Regions from separate parts of the Pseudoalteromonas sp. 2CM41L genome, predicted to be linked through region 4. Evidence: predicted binding sites of a transcription regulator. Region 4 holds the regulator's gene; each other region holds the start of a gene.
What was found. The regulator sigma-54, encoded in region 4, starts transcription at its own class of promoters, with help from an activator protein. The targets are predictions, from matches to a motif close to GTTGGCACGNNNNTNGNNT.

Region 1 (4,140 bases), on a different contig from region 4:
TGGTGGTGTTCCTTTTGTATTAGCGTTTATATTTAGTGTGGTTATTGGTTTAACAGCTTATTACCCAAACAGGCATGAAAACGGCGACTTAAAAGCACGCGAAGGCTTTTTAATTGTTGTACTGTTTTGGCTGGTACTAGGGGCGTTTGCATCGTTACCGCTGATTTTTTTACAAGAACCTAATTTGTCTATGGCCGATGCGGTGTTTGAGGCCTTTTCTGGCCTTACAACCACTGGGGCCACGGTACTTACCGGAATTGAATACCTGCCTAAGTCTGTTTTGTTTTATCGCCAGCAATTACAGTGGTTTGGCGGTATGGGTATCATTGTACTTGCTGTTGCTATACTGCCCATGCTTGGGGTCGGTGGCATGCAGTTATACCGAGCTGAGATCCCAGGCCCAGTAAAAGATTCAAAAATGACCCCCCGCATTGCCGATACCGCAAAGCACCTTTGGTACATTTATGTGTCGTTAACGGTAACCTGTATGTTGGCGTATTGGGCGGCAGGTATGGAGTGGTTTGATGCTATATGCCATGCGTTTTCTACAGTGGCGATTGGCGGTTTTTCTACTTACGATGCCTCAATAGGGCACTTTGATAGCCCTGTCATTAACTTTATATGTGTTTTCTTTTTAATTATTGCTGCGGTTAACTTTTCACTGCATTACGCGGCGGTAGCGAGTCGTAATATTCAGGTATACATTCGCGACCCTGAATTTAAAGTTTTTTTACTGATACAGTTAGCGCTGGTGGTGATTTGTTTTACGGTGCTCTCATCTAACGAAATATTTGCCGATGGCGATGAAACCCTCGATCAGGCCTTATTTCAGGCGGTGTCTATGAGCACCACAGCCGGTTTTGCCACCGATAACTTTTCTACTTGGCCGCTGTTTTTACCTATATTACTTATTTTTTCGAGCTTTATAGGTGGCTGTGCAGGTTCAACCGGTGGCGGTATGAAAGTTGTACGCGTGTTTTTACTTTACCTACAAGGCATACGTGAGCTTAACCGCTTAGTGCACCCACGTGCTATATACTCTATTAAGCTTGGTCGTAAAGCCCTGCCCGATAAAGTAGTTGAAGCGGTTTGGGGGTTTTTCTCAGCGTACGCATTGGTGTTTATTATTATAATGCTGGCACTAATGGGAACTGGCATGGATAACATTACCGCGTTCTCTGCTACGGCGGCGTGTTTAAATAATTTAGGCCCAGGCTTAGGTGATGTTGCCTCGCATTATGGGGCGGTGAGCGATGGTGCCAAATGGCTATTAACCATTGCCATGGTATTTGGTCGCTTAGAAATATTCACCTTACTCGTGCTATTTACGCCGACCTTTTGGCGTGGGTAATAATATATAAATGATGCTTAGGAACAGGCATGCCACATTCTAATTTAGATAAATTACACCAGTTAACAACAGGGCGATTGGTCGACTTGGAAATTGTTACGCCTACCAGTAGTAAACGCGTAAAAACAGAGTTTATTGGCTTGCTAGAAAATAAATTTATTATTTTAAATTACCCAAGTTCAAAGCGTTTACCTGCTGCAAGTGATTACCTACGTGACGGTGTAATGGTGGTGGTAAGAGCGGTTATAGAAGGCAGTGGCGGACAAGTAATAGCATTTAGGCAGCAGCTTATGTCGGTTGCCTCACACCCTGCTAGGCTCATTTTTATTAATTACCCTACGCAAGTGCAGTTATTTGCACTGCGCGCGCAAACACGCATACCTACCTTATTACCTGCAAAATTAACTCTCAGTGACGATAGAGTACTTGAAGGGGTGATTAAAGACATCTCGCTTACCGGGGTGATGTTTGATGTACGCGGCGATCAAAACGATGAAAATATTAAAGATATGCAATGCAAGGTGACGGTTGATACCAACAATAAAGCATTTACTGGCGAAATATGCAGCGTAAAAGAGCACGCCGCGGGAGTTAATTGTGGTATTAAACTTCTAGCCAGTGAAGATGAAATGAAGGCATTTATGAAAGAGCATTTTATCGATCCCGCAATGCTTGAGCTGCCATTAGAATAAGCACTTTCGCTTAATAGCAACAAATGGCCACTTTTTACTTGAGTGGCAGTCATATTTTTTAAAACTTCACAAAATAATTTTTATTTTCTATAAAAATCAGCTGTATAGATTAGTTTTACGAGTGAGTTATTTTAATACGTTAGCTCCCCTCACGGCTAAAATTTAGTCTCTTTTTTCGATAAATCTTCATCCTTACAATTTACGCCGAAAATTGTAGCTTTTTTCTTTTATGTAACTAGCTGTTTTTATTGCTTTTAAAAACTTAGCTTTACCCATTGTTGCTAGTTTGCAACACAAAACCCCCGCAAATTTATCAAAAATAGCCAAGCACTCTTTTAACTGATTGAAATTAATCAGCTTTTAAAACTTGGCATTCAAGTTGTAATAGTCTGGCTGTACTGAACAATAACGTGATTTAAAGTAAAACACTTAATCGCACACATATACTTGAAGGAATTATATTATGAAAAGCATTAATAAAACTTTAGCACTTATCGCCCTTGCTTCATCATCAGCGGCATTTGCAGCAACCGATTTTGATACGTTAGATGTAGATGGCAGCGGCACGATTAGCAAATCAGAGGCATCAATTGATGCAAAACTGATGAGCATGTTCTCAGAATTAGATACTGACCAAGATGGTGAGCTATCAAAAGAAGAATTTTCAGAAGCTTAAAGTGTGGTAACAATCCTGAGTTGCCAATGACAACCTAAGTAGGCAAGGGAGCTTACGAAAAAGGATTACAAGGATTGCGTACACCACGTAGTGAACTTAACTAATTTGTTTATATTGAAGGATTAAATTATGAAGCATTTAAATAAAGCACTCGCATTTATGGCTATTGCCTCTTCTTCTGCTGCCTTTGCAGGGACTGATTTTGACACGCTAGATGTAGATGGCAATGGCGCCATTAGCCAAGCTGAAGCATCGGTTGATGCGGATTTAATGGCTGAGTTTGTTGAGCTTGATACCGATGGAAATGGTGAGCTTTCAAAGCAAGAGTTCTCTAAATACTAGGGTGTGATGATCTTTGCCAATTGAGCGCAGGACAGCGCATGTTCACTTAGCAAAGAGTCATTTGCTCTAATCCAATGTGCATTAAAACTTAATAATGCACATTGGCAAAAGCACTTTTTAGTTAATTTTTAAACCCATGGATCTTAGAAAAGGATTTCCTCTTAATTAGGACACAACTATGAAAACATTAAATACAGCACTTGCCGTTATCGTATTAGCTTCTTCATCAGCGGCGTATGCTGCAGTCGACTTTGCCTCGTTTGATGCCGATGGTGATGGTGCAATTTCAAAGCAAGAAGCGCAGGTAAATTCACAGCTAGTGAAAATTTTTGACCAGCTAGATACTGATGGTAATGGTGAAATTTCTGAGCAAGAGTTTTCAAAAGTACAGTAATTAGAAGCTGCTAAGCAGGGTTGCCTAGCATTAAAAAAACATACTCCACTAAAGCCGCCTTAGTCAGCGGCTTTTTTGTGTTTAACTATAAAAATATAGCGCTAACTTGGAATAGCTTTTCTACTACGTTGATATGCTTTTTATCGATTAAAAACATAATAACGTGATCACCAGACATAATAACCGTGTCGTCGTGGGCAATCAGTACGTCGTCATTACGTACAATAGCACCAATCGTTGTACCTGCAGGTAGCTTGATATCGGCAATCGCACGGCCAACTACTTTTGATGTGTTTTCATCGCCATGGGCAACGGCTTCAATGGCCTCTGCCGCGCCTTTACGTAACGAGTACACATTAACAATATCGCCACGGCGTACGTGTGTAAGTAGCGCCGAAATAGTTGCTTGTTGTGGTGATATAGCAATATCTATTTCACCCCCTTGCACTAAATCTACATACGCACCACGCTGAATAAGCACCATGGTTTTTTGTGCGCCCATGCGTTTTGCAAGCATGGCCGACATTATATTTGCTTCATCGTCGTTGGTTACGGCAATAAACACATCAACTTGCTCTATGTGCTCTTCAGATAGTAGTTCTTGGTCTGAGGCGTCTCCACAAAACACGACGGTGTTATCTAGCATTTCAGAGAGTTGCTCAGCACGCTCTTTACTGCGCTCTAA
Region 2 (4,140 bases), on a different contig from region 4:
TATAAAGCCTTGAAGGTAATGTATATCGTCTTCAAAATTAACCGAGGGTGCCTTTAATACAACGGGAGGTGCATCAGGTGCTTGCTGTACCAAATAAATGTGCGATCGGCTGCTTTCGTTGATTTTACGAATAACCGTATATCCATCAATTATTTGGCCAACCTCTAATGCGGGTGGTATTTTTCGCTGCGTTAACGATTGATAAAGCTCATCTAGATTTTGCTGCGCAATGCTATTTACCTTCACTAATAAACAACTCACATTATCATCACTGCCTTGTGCTATAGCGCGTGAGGTAATGGCACTTGCTGCCTGCTCTAAGTTGTTATGGGCGTTTATTTCGTTGGCAATTTCACTATAGGGCAATACATCATGCACACCATCGCAAGTCAGTATGTAAATATCGCCGGCTTTTAGGTCCACTTCGTAAACATCAATTTCTTGATGTGACTGCGCGCCTAAAGCACGAGTGAGCGTATCATTTACTTTATGATCCCGCGTTATCGCTTCCATTTGATTATCGCGTAAACGCGTAATGCGAGTATCGCCTAAATGAAATATATACCCCGTAGCTGATTTTAATATAAGCGCCGTAAAGGTGGTCATCCAATCTGCTTGGCGTTGCCCTAAGTGGTTATAGTTGACTGATTGCGAATATAACCACTGATTTAAGCTAGCTAAAACCTTAGAAACCGATTTTTTGACCGCCCAACTGTCGGGTGTATTTAAATACTCATTTATAAAATGAGTAACACTGAGCTGCGATGCTTGTTTGGCATTTTTAGCCGATGAACACCCATCCGCTAAGCACGCAATAGCGCCTTTTGTTTCTTGTTGTTCGTGCTCAGTATTTAAAGCAGCAAACGCATCTTGATTTTCATCTTTTATGCCCGCGGCACTGTGCCCACCAAAAGAAACATCTAGCGTATTATTACGAACTTGAGCGTGTTGGGTTTCATCAAACATGGCTAACGCTGCCTTAAGTCACTGAAATAAGTTCAACAGAGCCATCTTCGTTTACTTCTGTCATGTGCCCATCTGGCTCTTTCATGAAAAATAACGCCCCTAATCCTAACAATGCACTGGCAGCAATGATCATAAAGAAAGTTTGGTAATCCACTAATGAGAGCGCCGTTAAATACACCACCGCACCTACGTTACCGTAAGCGCCTGTCATACCTGCAATTTGCCCTGTTAAGCGGCGTTTAATAAGTGGCACAGCAGCAAAAACCGCTCCCTCACCAGCTTGCACAAAGAACGAACACGCCATGGCAGCAGCTACTGCAAGCCAAAGTGGCCAGCTAGCGTCAACTAAGCCCATAACAAAGTAGCCAACAGCTAACCCTGAGGTAAGAACAATAAGTGTTTTACGACGACCCATTCTATCTGAGATCCAACCACCACCCGGGCGCGAGGCTAAATTCATAAACGCATAAGCAGAGGCCAGTAAACCTGCGTACACCATATCTAGGCCAAACACTTCCATAAAAAATAATGGCAGCATAGATACAACGGCCAGCTCTGAGCCAAAGGTGGTAAAATATAAAATATTAAGTACAGCTACTTGTTTAAATTCGTAGCGGTGTGATTCTGGCACGGGTTGTTTAAAGATATGTCCGTTTATATCAAAGGTTTTATATACCTCGTAAGCGTATAACAGCACTAAAAATGCATAAACGGCTAAAACAAAATTGGCAGAAATTAAATTAGCGCCTGTAGGAGACAACTTCCAAGTAAGTAAAGCCAGTGCGCCATACATAGGTAATTTCATAATAAGCAATAATACAAAGTCACCTTTACTTGTTACTTCCATTGCGCCTACTTTTTTAGGCTTAAAGTACGTCCCCCCTTTTGGTGTATCGGTTACGTTTATGTACCAAATAACACCAAAAATAACGCTAAGTACGCCCGTTAAACCAACGGCATAGCGCCAGCCATCGTCGCCGCCAAACATAAGCGCTAATACAGGTAGTAACATGGCAGCGGCAGCCGAGCCAAAATTACCCCAGCCACCATAAATACCTTCTGCTGTACCAAGCTCATTAGCCGGGAACCACTCGCTCACCATACGAATGCCCACTACAAAGCCAGCTCCAATAAAGCCTAGTGCAAAACGCGCGATAGCGGCTTGCTCAAACGTGGTGGCCATAGCAAACATAAAACACGGTATGCTACATAAAATAAGTAAAGCGGCATAAACAATACGCGGACCAAACTTATCTGTCAGCATGCCAACAACAACACGCGCGGGAATGGTTAAGGCCACATTTAAAATGAGAAGCGTTTTTACCTGTGCCATAGTTATACCTAGCGAGCCCGCTATTGCCCCTAATAATGGAGCATGGTTAAACCATACAAAAAAAGAGATAAAAAACACCATCCAGCTTAAATGTAGTATTTTCATTTTTCCGCTAAACGATATGAGATTAAACCCAGAACTCGGTTGCATGTTTTTTTCCTTGTAACGATTATTATTTTAAGCAGTGAGTACGACTTTGGTAGTAATAACACTGCGACGATTGTTAAATTAACGTTAACCGCTTTCAGCAATTACTAAGCCAACAATTAATAGGTAGGTTTTTCAGTTACTTATATTTTTGGGAATTAATATTTATTTCGCTTTGCACTATTTAAGCAGCTTTGTTGGGCGTAAACAGTGCAAAGAATTTTTAAGCTTTACTTGCTCTAGGTTTTAACTAATTGGTATTGTTAAAAAAAATTATGAGAACTCATTAATGCAAAAACCCCCTTTAACGTATCAGCAGCAATTACGCTATTCTCGTCATATTATGCTTCCTCAGCTAGATATAGATGGACAAGAAAAAATATGGCAAAGTCATGCTCTTATTGTGGGGTTAGGTGGATTAGGCTGCCCAGTTGCGCAGTACTTAGCTGCATCGGGCGTAGGTACATTAACGCTTGTAGATAACGATGTGGTTGATGCAACTAACTTGCAAAGGCAGGTGCTCTATAAACAAAGTGATGTTGGGTGCTTTAAAACCCACAGTGCAAAAAAACAGTTAACTCAGTTAAATGATGAAATAGAGATCCACACTATTGATGAATTTTTAAATGAAAACTCGCAGCTTGAACAATTACTTAGCAAAGTAGATGTAGTTATTGACTGCACTGATAACTTAGCAACACGAAATTTGCTCAACAGCGTCTGCTATAACACCCATACGCCCTTGGTTTCGGGCTCTGCCGTAAGGTTAGAGGGACAAGTAGCTTGCTTTACAATGGCGCCTAATAGCCATTGCTACGGGTGTGTGTCACAGCTCTTTGGCGAACAAACTCAAAGCTGTTCAGAGTCAGGCGTACTCTCCCCTATTGTAGGGCTTATTGGTAGTATTCAAGCAACTGAAGCACTTAAAATTATTGCAGGACTGCCTAGTAAACTCACCGAGCAGCTATTACTTGTAGATGGTTTGAGTATGGAGTTTAACCGTTTTAATATTGTTAAAAATAAGCACTGCCCTGTTTGCAGTGCTTAATTTAGTACACTGTAAATACATGACTGCTTTTTAGAGCCTAATTTAGCGTTTCTAGGTTATTTATTGTTAAATAAATCTGCTCGCCTAGGCTTACAGTACTTTGCTGCCATTGCCTTTTAGACACCGCGCAATACAGTAATTGCGTATCTACGTTAACTGTAAGTAGCCATTGCTCATCAAGCTGCTGGGCATTTTCAAGCATACCTATTAGTACGTTTGCACAGCTCTCGTTAATTGGTTTTACTTTGCTGTAGGTTATTTGGCTGCTTTCTATAATTAACTTATGGTTTTGTTTTACCAGCGAAGGCACTGCATATAAATGCTGCTGGCTATTACTAAGAGTAAGCTGGTAAAGACCAAAAGCCTCATTAAATTCAGGCTTACTATAACTAAGTATACTGAGTGGCGTTTGGCTCTTATTTGTATAAATACTTTGCACCACTTCTTGTGTTGCACCGCACTGGAGCACGTTGCCTTTCGCTATATGAAGTAATGTATCGCTGCAATAAAGTAGCTCTTTTAAAGAGTGGCTGACAATAATAAATTTAATACCATGGGATTTATTTAGTTGTTGAACAGCCCCCAACATAGTAAAACGCGTTGACCAATCTAAGGCGCTAAATGGCTCATCAAGTAAAACAACAGA
Region 3 (4,140 bases), on a different contig from region 4:
TCGGCAAAGGTGGAGGAGATTGACCGGTTACTCGGACTTGAACTGGGCGCCGATGACTATATTTGTAAACCGTTTAGTTATGCTGAGCTGGTGGCGCGAGTAAAAGCAATTTTAAGGCGTGTTAATACCACAAAAGAGCCGGTAAATAATGCCATGACACTGGATGAAAGTACTTACAGTGTAAACTATAAAAATAGCAGTATAGAACTAACTAATTTTGAATTTCAGCTATTTAAGCCTTTGTATTCAAACCCTAACAGAATCTATTCACGCGATAGCTTAATGGACACCATGTACGCAGACCAACGTATAGTTAGCCACCGCACTATAGACAGCCACATAAAAAAGTTACGTAAAAAGCTTGATGAAGTAACGCAAACCGACAGCGTTATTCAGTCGGTTTACGGTGTGGGCTATCGGTTTGTTCACCCTCAATAGCTAAACGTGAGCGCAGTTTTACTCATCGTCAGCGTTTTTAATACGCTCTAAACGGTCGAACTCTTCGTATTCGGCCGCTTGTATTTCATCGAGTACCGCATCTACATCTGCAGATTCATTACTGTCTTCAAATTCTCCGCTGAGCACAGTGTTTGGCGTTAAGCTGGCCTCTTCAAACAGTGCCCACATTTCTTTAGCGTAATGAGTGTTTAATAGGCTAGGTGCAAACTGCGCATAATAACGACGTATGTTGTTTACATCGCGCGTAAACATTGCTTGCGCACTGTTATTGGCTGCGGCGTTTACAGCTTGCGGAAGGTCAATAATTACAGGCCCTTTACTATCAACAAGTACGTTAAATTCTGATAAGTCACCGTGGATAATACCCGCGCACAGCATTAATTTAATATAATGAACCATCATACTGTACTGCTCAATAGCGTCTTGCTGTGTAAGGGTCACATGCCCTAACTGTGGAGCAACATCTCCGTCTTCATCGCACACAAGCTCCATTAACAACACACCATCAATACAGTAATAAGTATCAGGAACTCTGACGCCAGCGCGTGATAAACGTGAAAGCGCGTCTACTTCTGCATTTTGCCAAATTTCTTCTTCTAGTTGTCGCCCATAACTAGAGCGTTTACCCATGGCGCGGGCTTGGCGTCCGCCTCTTACTTTTCGGCCTTCTTGATACTGAGCTGCCTTTTTAAAGCTGCGTTTAACGGCATCTTTGTAGACTTTAGCACAGCGAATTTCGCCACCGCTGCGCACCACAAATATATCCGCTTCTTTACCGCTCATTAAGCGGCTTATCACTTCATCAATTAGGCCATCATCAACGAGTGGCTGGAGGCGTTTAGGTATTTTCACTGCGATACAACTAGAAAAATTGGAAGATTAAACATGTATGTTAATAAGTCCTTAATATGTTAGCTCTCAAAACAGGTGTTGAAAGTGGTTTTAAGTAATTAGTTATCACAATAACCGAAATACCGAATAAGGTAAAAATAACATGATAAAAATCGGATTTATTTTTATTTCCTTATTGTTTGCACAATGTTTGCATTTTTTAAGCGTACTTTATATTCATACCCTTTATTAATATTTAACCCAAGGTGACCACGATGAAGCATTTTCCTACTTTTGCCGTTGCTGCATTATTATCAATGGCTTTTTCAGCCAATGTTGCAGCCAGAGGCGGTGATAACCCACCACCTAAACCTGACTTTTCAAGCATAGATGCAGATGGTGACGGTGTGATTAGCCTTGCAGAATTTAGCGAAAGTGCGCCACCGCAAGGCGATGCGCAAACTATTTTTGACGAAATAGATGCCGATGGGAATGGCGAAATTAGCGAACAAGAGTTAAGTGAACACAAGCCACCACGCCGCGCACGTTAAGGGAGAAAAATATGATCAACAGTATTGGTAGCTCAGCGAGTTTTATGACTCAACAATCTAGCCAAGTAAGCGCTTTAACTTCAGAGCAAACTGAGTTTGTTAAAGAAACACTTGCAGAATTTGATGCACAAAACCTAAGTACGGAAGATGCGCAAAGTATTCAAGCTGCATTTGAAGAGCAGGGGATCTCGCCGACAAAAGAGTTGGCTGATTTAATGAGCGAACTTGATTTTGACGCTAAAAGTATTGGCGATGCAGGACGCCCTGAAGGACAGCGCCCGCCACCGCCGCCGCAAAACTCTTTAGAATCTGTTGATACTGACGAAGTGGTTAGCTACTTAGATGAGTTATTAACTGAGTATTCAAGCCAGCTATCTGATGAAGATAAAGAATCAATTCTTTCATCGGTACAAGAAAAATTTGGTTTAAGTGAAGGTGATTCACTGCTAAATGTAACTGCTTAGGTGTTATAACTTGAGGTAAAGCTGACTGTTTATCCTTAGGTCTTAAGTCCAAAGCCCGGCAATTATTTTGTTGGGCTTTTTTAATATACCAATTCGCTTAATTGATCACGTATTATTGCGCATTGGTATTACTCCGCTTGAGGCAAAAAAATCGCGCTAATAGCACCTAACAAACCGAGCAGGCTATACAACAAAATAAGCTGTGCGGTTGATAAAAATGCTTCTAAAAGCCCTATACTGCCTAACATTAAAAGCAAAATGCCAATTACAGTATTACTAACCGACACGTAATCAGTGCGTTTATTGCCTTGTGCCATATCTACTAAATAGGTTTTACGCCCGAGCCGTACGCCTTGATGAGCAATGCAAAGCAAAAAATAAAAACCAGGTATTACCCAAGCATATTCAAACAGCTGGCTATACCATGTGGCTATTACAAACACACTCACCCCGTTTATGGTGACAAGTAACGCACTGATCACAAGCACCTTTTGGCTAGAAAAATCGCTGAGTCTTCCCCATATTGGCCCAGAAATTAAACTTGCTAAGCCAGACACGGCTAAAAATACTGCCAATAATGAAAATTCAAACTGCTGAGAGCTTGCTAAAATAATATAAAAAGGCGCGCTTAGGGCTGAGCAAAGTAAAAAGGCGCGGGTAATTACAAAGTGTGCAAATTGTTTATCTTGATAAAGCAGCTTTAATTTACTTAGCGCATTTAAAAAGCCATTTTTACCGCCTTGTGTCGCGCCTTTGTATTCGTTTATGCGGCTATAAAAAAGTGCAGCAACAACCCACAAAACGGCGCCTAAACACAGCGCAATTAATACCGTATTTTGCTCTTTTTGCCCCGAAAAAAACCACATCATTAAACCAAAAGTGAGTGTTGCAAAGCCAGCTATACTTGCCGCCAGGCCACTAATATTGCCCCGCTTTTTTTTAGGAATAACTTTACCTAATACATCTTTAGCGGCAATAGAATTAAACCCGCGGGCGAGGCTAAAGAGCACCAGCAGAGCTAAAATTGCATAGCCAGCCTGAGCGCCTTCTAGCACAAATGAAACACCAACCATAGCGCCAATACATACAGCTTGGGCAAATGCACCGCAAACCCATACCCACTTTCTTACTGAGAGTTTACGGATAATATTGGCTATCGCTAATTGTGGTAATAAAGAGCCCGATTCTCTTATAGGCACCAGCCACGCTATAAACGCGCTTGGTACGTTTAAGCTTTGCATTAACCAAGGCAGAGTGACTTTAGGGTTGAGGAGGGCATCGGCAAATTTACTAAAAAGCTGGCTTGTTAATAAAAGAATAAAGTTACCGGCCACTTCTTTGCAGTCATCTTCGTTTATGTCTTTACAGGCGCGTGCGTCTTCATCGTTGTTAAGGCGTTTATAGACTTGCTCTTTAGTGAGTTTTTTCATACTGCTAGCTACACAATTTGTTTTGCTCTTTGAGGTACGAATCTACAAAGTGTTGTTCCATAGGTTTAGAAAAGTAATAACCTTGTAGGTGAGACACACCAATTTCTTTTAGCATGTTAGCTTGCTCTAGGGTTTCTACACCTTCGGCGACTACTATAAAATCAAGTGTTGAGGCCATTTGCACAATCGCATGAATTATACTTAAGCCTCGCTTATCCATGTTTTGAATGAAACTTTTATCTATTTTTACTATGTCTACACCAATATCTAACATGCTCGACAAGGATGAGTACCCAGTACCAAAGTCGTCAATAGAAATACAAAATCCTTGTTTTTGCAGCTCTTTTACTGCTGCTAAAAAGGTGAGCTTATCCTCAGCAAACACAGATTCAGTGATTTCAAGGT
Region 4 (4,140 bases):
AAAAATCTTTTACTGGTTGATCAAGGCCCGTAAGCGGTTTGAGTTCAGGCTCCCAGTGGGGGTTTGGCAAAAAGCGAGCATCAAAAACATAATCAGCTTCTTTAGGTATGCCGTGTTTAAAGCCAAACGATTCAAACGTTACAATAAGTTGCTTATCTTTTTTACCCAGTATTTTTTCGCGAATTGACTCTGCTAATTGGTGCACACTTAAATCGGTGGTATCTAGCATAAAGTCAGCGCGCGTTACGAGTACATCAAGCAGTTCTTTTTCTTTTTTTATTGCTAAATCAAGCGGCAGCGAATCGATGGATAAAGGGTGTAATCTGCGTGTTTCTGAAAAACGTTTGATCAGTGTTTGATCATCACTATCTAAATAAAACAGTGTGGGTTTAGCAAAGTCAGGAAGGTACTCGAGAATATCGTTAAATTCGTCTTGTTCTTTGGGGATATTACGAACATCTATACTAACGGCTATTTTGTCATAGTTATCTGAAACACTTCGCACTAAAGAGGGCAGTAAGTTGACCGGAATATTATCTACGCAATAATAGCCTAAATCTTCAACCACGCGTAAAGCAACCGACTTACCTGAACCAGAACGGCCGCTTATGATAATTAACTCCATTTATAGCCCTTAGTATTTACTACGATTGATCAACAATTACTTGATACAGCTCTGCATCGGTTTTAGCACTACGCAGCTGTTTACAAAATTCTTTGTTGCTCAGTTTATCAGCTATGGTTGCCAGAGTCTTTAGGTGCTGTTGGTTATCGCCATCTGGTACGATGAGTGCAACAAAAATATCAACAGGGCAGTTATCAATAGCATCAAAGTTAACAGGCGTGTCGCTAACAAGTACTAAAGCCAGCGGCTCTTCTACGCCACCCATTCTGCCATGAGGAATGGCGATACCCCGGCCAATACCAGTACTGCCTAGCTTTTCTCTGCTTGCCAGCGCATTAAGAATATCTTGTTGTGGTAAGTAGGGGAGCTTTTCATGAGCTAGCTCACTGATAAACTCTAAAATTCTTTTTTTACTACTAAAAAGGACCGCAGCTTTGCTGCAGTCCTGGCATACTAATGTACTTAATTTCATAATATTAGTGTCTAGCAAGCTTCTCTTTATGTTTTATGACTTGACGATCGAGCTTGTCAATCAACGAGTCTATAGCGGCATACATATCTTGGTGCTCTGTTGAGGCAAATAAATCTGCGCCACTTACATGAATAGTCGCTTCTGCTTTTTGGTTGAGTTTTTCTACATCGAGAATGACATGCACATTGCTAATATGATCTGAGTGCCTTTCTAGCTTTGCAAATTTATTATTTACATAGTCTCTAAGTGAATCAGTTACTTCTACGTGACGACCAGTTAGGTTTAGTTGCATAAGCATTTCCTCTTTGTTTTTTACGTCTTATATCAAACTCTTTCTCTGATTTGACGGTGGAATAGCTAGCGATTCACGGTATTTTGCTATTGTGCGTCTAGCTACTTTAATTCCTTGCTCTGCCAATATATCCGCAATTTTACTATCACTCAATGGTTTAGCTGAGTTTTCCGCGGCAATTAGCTTTTTAATTAGGGCACGTATTGCGGTTGATGAACACTCTCCGCCGTTTTCAGTGCTTACGTGGCTTGAGAAAAAATACTTAAGCTCAAAAATACCACGTGGCGTATGCATATATTTTTGCGTGGTAACACGCGAAATTGTCGATTCATGCATTTCTACCATTTCAGCAACATCGTTTAAAACCATTGGCTTCATGGCTTCGGGGCCATGTTCAAAAAATGCCTGTTGCTGTTTTACAATACAGTTTGTTACTTTGAGCAGCGTGTCGTTTCTGCTTTCAAGGCTTTTTATAAACCATTTAGCTTCTTGTAAGTGAGAGCGAATAAACTGGCTATCACCACTTGATTTTACGGTACGTGACATAGCTGCGTACTGACTATTTACGCGTATTTTTGGCATGCTATCTGGATTTAGCTCTACCACCCAGCGGCCTTTTATTTTTTTAACCGACACATCCGGTATTACATACTCCGACTCTTCCCTTACTATTGTATCTGCAGGTTTTGGGTTGAGGGTATGTATTAGGGTCATGACCTCTTTAAGCTCGTCTTCTTTAAGCTTAGTCTTTTTCATTAATGTACGATAGTCGCGTGCCGCTAATAGATCAATGTGATCGGTTAAGATCATTTTAGTTTGTTCTATAAAAGGGGTGTCTTTATCAAACTGGTTTAGCTGAATGCACAAGCACTCTTGTAAACTGCGCGCGGCTATACCTACAGGGTCAAATAGCTGAATACGTTTTAAAACGGCTTCTATTTCATCAAGTTCAACTTCAACTTCGTCATCGTTTTCTTGGTTAAAGCTTTCTAAAATTTCTTCGCAACTTAGCGTTAAAATACCCGAGTCATCTACAGCTTCTACAATGGCAATAGCAATGGCTTCGTCAGTTGGGCTAAAAGGAGTAAGCTGAAGCTGCCACATTAAATACTCATGTAGCGTTTCAGTAGAGGCACCTTGATAAATAGACTCATCTTCTGGCATTGGGCCTGAGGATGCCGCAGGGGCTGCGCTCATGTACTCATCCCAAGTTACATCCATTGCCATATCATCGCTAACGGTGTCTTTATTTAAAGCTTCGCCACTGTCTTGCTCGTACTCGCTGGTTGTATCGTCAGCCGATGCGCTTACGGTTACATCATCCGTATCTGCTTTTTGTTCATTTTTTCCAGCCGACTCTTCCGTGTAATCTTGCTCTTCTACTTCTAATAGCGGGTTGCTATCAAGTGCTTCTTGTATTTCTTGCTGGAGATCCAATGTACTGAGCTGCAGCAAGCGAATCGCTTGTTGCAATTGTGGAGTCATTGTAAGTTGCTGGCCCATGCGCAGCTGTAATGATTGCCTCATGTATCTCTAACAATCCTTTTATGTTGTTATAATTAATATTAGCAGATGCTTGTAGGTGTGGCTTAAATGTTACAGCCTAAATTGCTCGCCTAAATAAACATCGCGTACAGTTTTGTCATTTAATACGTGTTCTGGGGTACCAGATGCAATTAGCTCCCCATGAGAAACAATGTAGGCTTTTTCACAAACATCAAGGGTTTCTCTTACATTGTGATCGGTAATTAATACGCCAATGCCACGGTTTTTAAGATGTTCTATTATTTTCTTTATATCTAACACTGAAATCGGATCAACACCAGCAAAAGGCTCATCCAATAAAATAAATTTGGGGTTCGCTGCCAGTGCTCTGGCAATTTCTACACGGCGGCGTTCACCACCAGAAAGCGCCATACCTTGGCTATCGCGAATATGCTGAATACTAAATTCATCAAGTAAGTTGTTAAGCGTTTCTTCTCGCGCGGCTTTATTGAGCTCTTTACGCGTTTCTAAAATAGCCATTAGGTTTTGATAAACTGTCAGCTTTCTAAATATTGATGACTCTTGCGGCAAATAGCCAATGCCTAAGCGGGCGCGGCTGTGCATAGGTAATAACGTAATGTCGTTATCATCAATAGAAATTTTACCTTTGTCGCTAGGTACTAACCCTACAATCATGTAAAAGGTGGTGGTTTTACCTGCGCCATTAGGGCCCAATAAGCCAACAATGCTGCCGGCTTCTACTTCAAGGCCTACATTTTTTACAACTTGGCGGCCTTTATAGCTTTTTGCTAATAGTTCTGCTTTTAAGGTGCTCATGGTTGACCTTCGTTACCTGTTTTTTCTTTAATTTTTGCTTCAACAGGCACTAAAATTGTGTGGACACGATCCGTGGAGTTTTCGTCTTTTTCTGCGCTAATAAGCTGCTGCTGCATATCGTAGGTAATACTTTTAGCATTAATTTTTTGACCGGCTTGCGCGACTTCAGCATCGCCAACAAGCGTTAAAAATCGCTTTGCTACGTCGTAACGTACTTCGTTTGCACTGGCACTCATTACGGTACCATCGTCTTGTTTTTCTTCGAAGTAGGCTGGGCTGCCAGTGGCAATAAGGAGTTGTTTGTTATCCCCTAAGTCTTCACGTTTATGTACTTCGAGTCGGTCGGCTGTAATTTTGCGATTACCATGCACAATTTCGACGTTCTTTTCAAAAATACCTACGTTTTCTTTAAGTTGGCCTTCTTGACGG

Region 1: the regulator sigma-54 is predicted to act here: its motif matches at 2,410-2,428, upstream of MTF64_RS18545 (EF-hand domain-containing protein).
Region 2: the regulator sigma-54 is predicted to act here: its motif matches at 2,545-2,563, upstream of MTF64_RS09180 (NarK family nitrate/nitrite MFS transporter).
Region 3: the regulator sigma-54 is predicted to act here: its motif matches at 1,489-1,507, upstream of MTF64_RS08230 (EF-hand domain-containing protein).

What each region holds. Positions count from the first base shown of each region.
Region 1 is NZ_JALNTN010000022.1:11,193-15,332, reverse strand. It holds gene MTF64_RS18555 (TrkH family potassium uptake protein) at 1-1,351, shown strand, start outside; gene MTF64_RS18550 (flagellar brake protein) at 1,381-2,043, shown strand; gene MTF64_RS18545 (EF-hand domain-containing protein) at 2,507-2,719, shown strand; gene MTF64_RS18540 (calmodulin-like protein) at 2,849-3,061, shown strand; gene MTF64_RS18535 (EF-hand domain-containing protein) at 3,240-3,455, shown strand; gene trkA (Trk system potassium transporter TrkA) at 3,541-4,140, opposite strand, start outside.
Region 2 is NZ_JALNTN010000005.1:177,848-181,987, reverse strand. It holds gene MTF64_RS09185 (bifunctional protein-serine/threonine kinase/phosphatase) at 1-966, opposite strand, end outside; gene MTF64_RS09180 (NarK family nitrate/nitrite MFS transporter) at 980-2,449, opposite strand; gene moeB (molybdopterin-synthase adenylyltransferase MoeB) at 2,736-3,494, shown strand; gene MTF64_RS09170 (ATP-binding cassette domain-containing protein) at 3,532-4,140, opposite strand, start outside.
Region 3 is NZ_JALNTN010000004.1:305,585-309,724, reverse strand. It holds gene MTF64_RS08240 (response regulator) at 1-438, shown strand, start outside; gene MTF64_RS08235 (PA4780 family RIO1-like protein kinase) at 457-1,311, opposite strand; gene MTF64_RS08230 (EF-hand domain-containing protein) at 1,566-1,841, shown strand; gene MTF64_RS08225 (hypothetical protein) at 1,853-2,305, shown strand; gene MTF64_RS08220 (MFS transporter) at 2,434-3,735, opposite strand; gene MTF64_RS08215 (bifunctional diguanylate cyclase/phosphodiesterase) at 3,740-4,140, opposite strand, start outside.
Region 4 is NZ_JALNTN010000006.1:160,371-164,510, reverse strand. It holds gene rapZ (RNase adapter RapZ) at 1-625, opposite strand, end outside; gene MTF64_RS10150 (PTS sugar transporter subunit IIA) at 645-1,097, opposite strand; gene hpf (ribosome hibernation promoting factor) at 1,102-1,389, opposite strand; gene MTF64_RS10140 (RNA polymerase factor sigma-54) at 1,417-2,916, opposite strand; gene lptB (LPS export ABC transporter ATP-binding protein) at 2,986-3,711, opposite strand; gene lptA (lipopolysaccharide transport periplasmic protein LptA) at 3,708-4,140, opposite strand, start outside.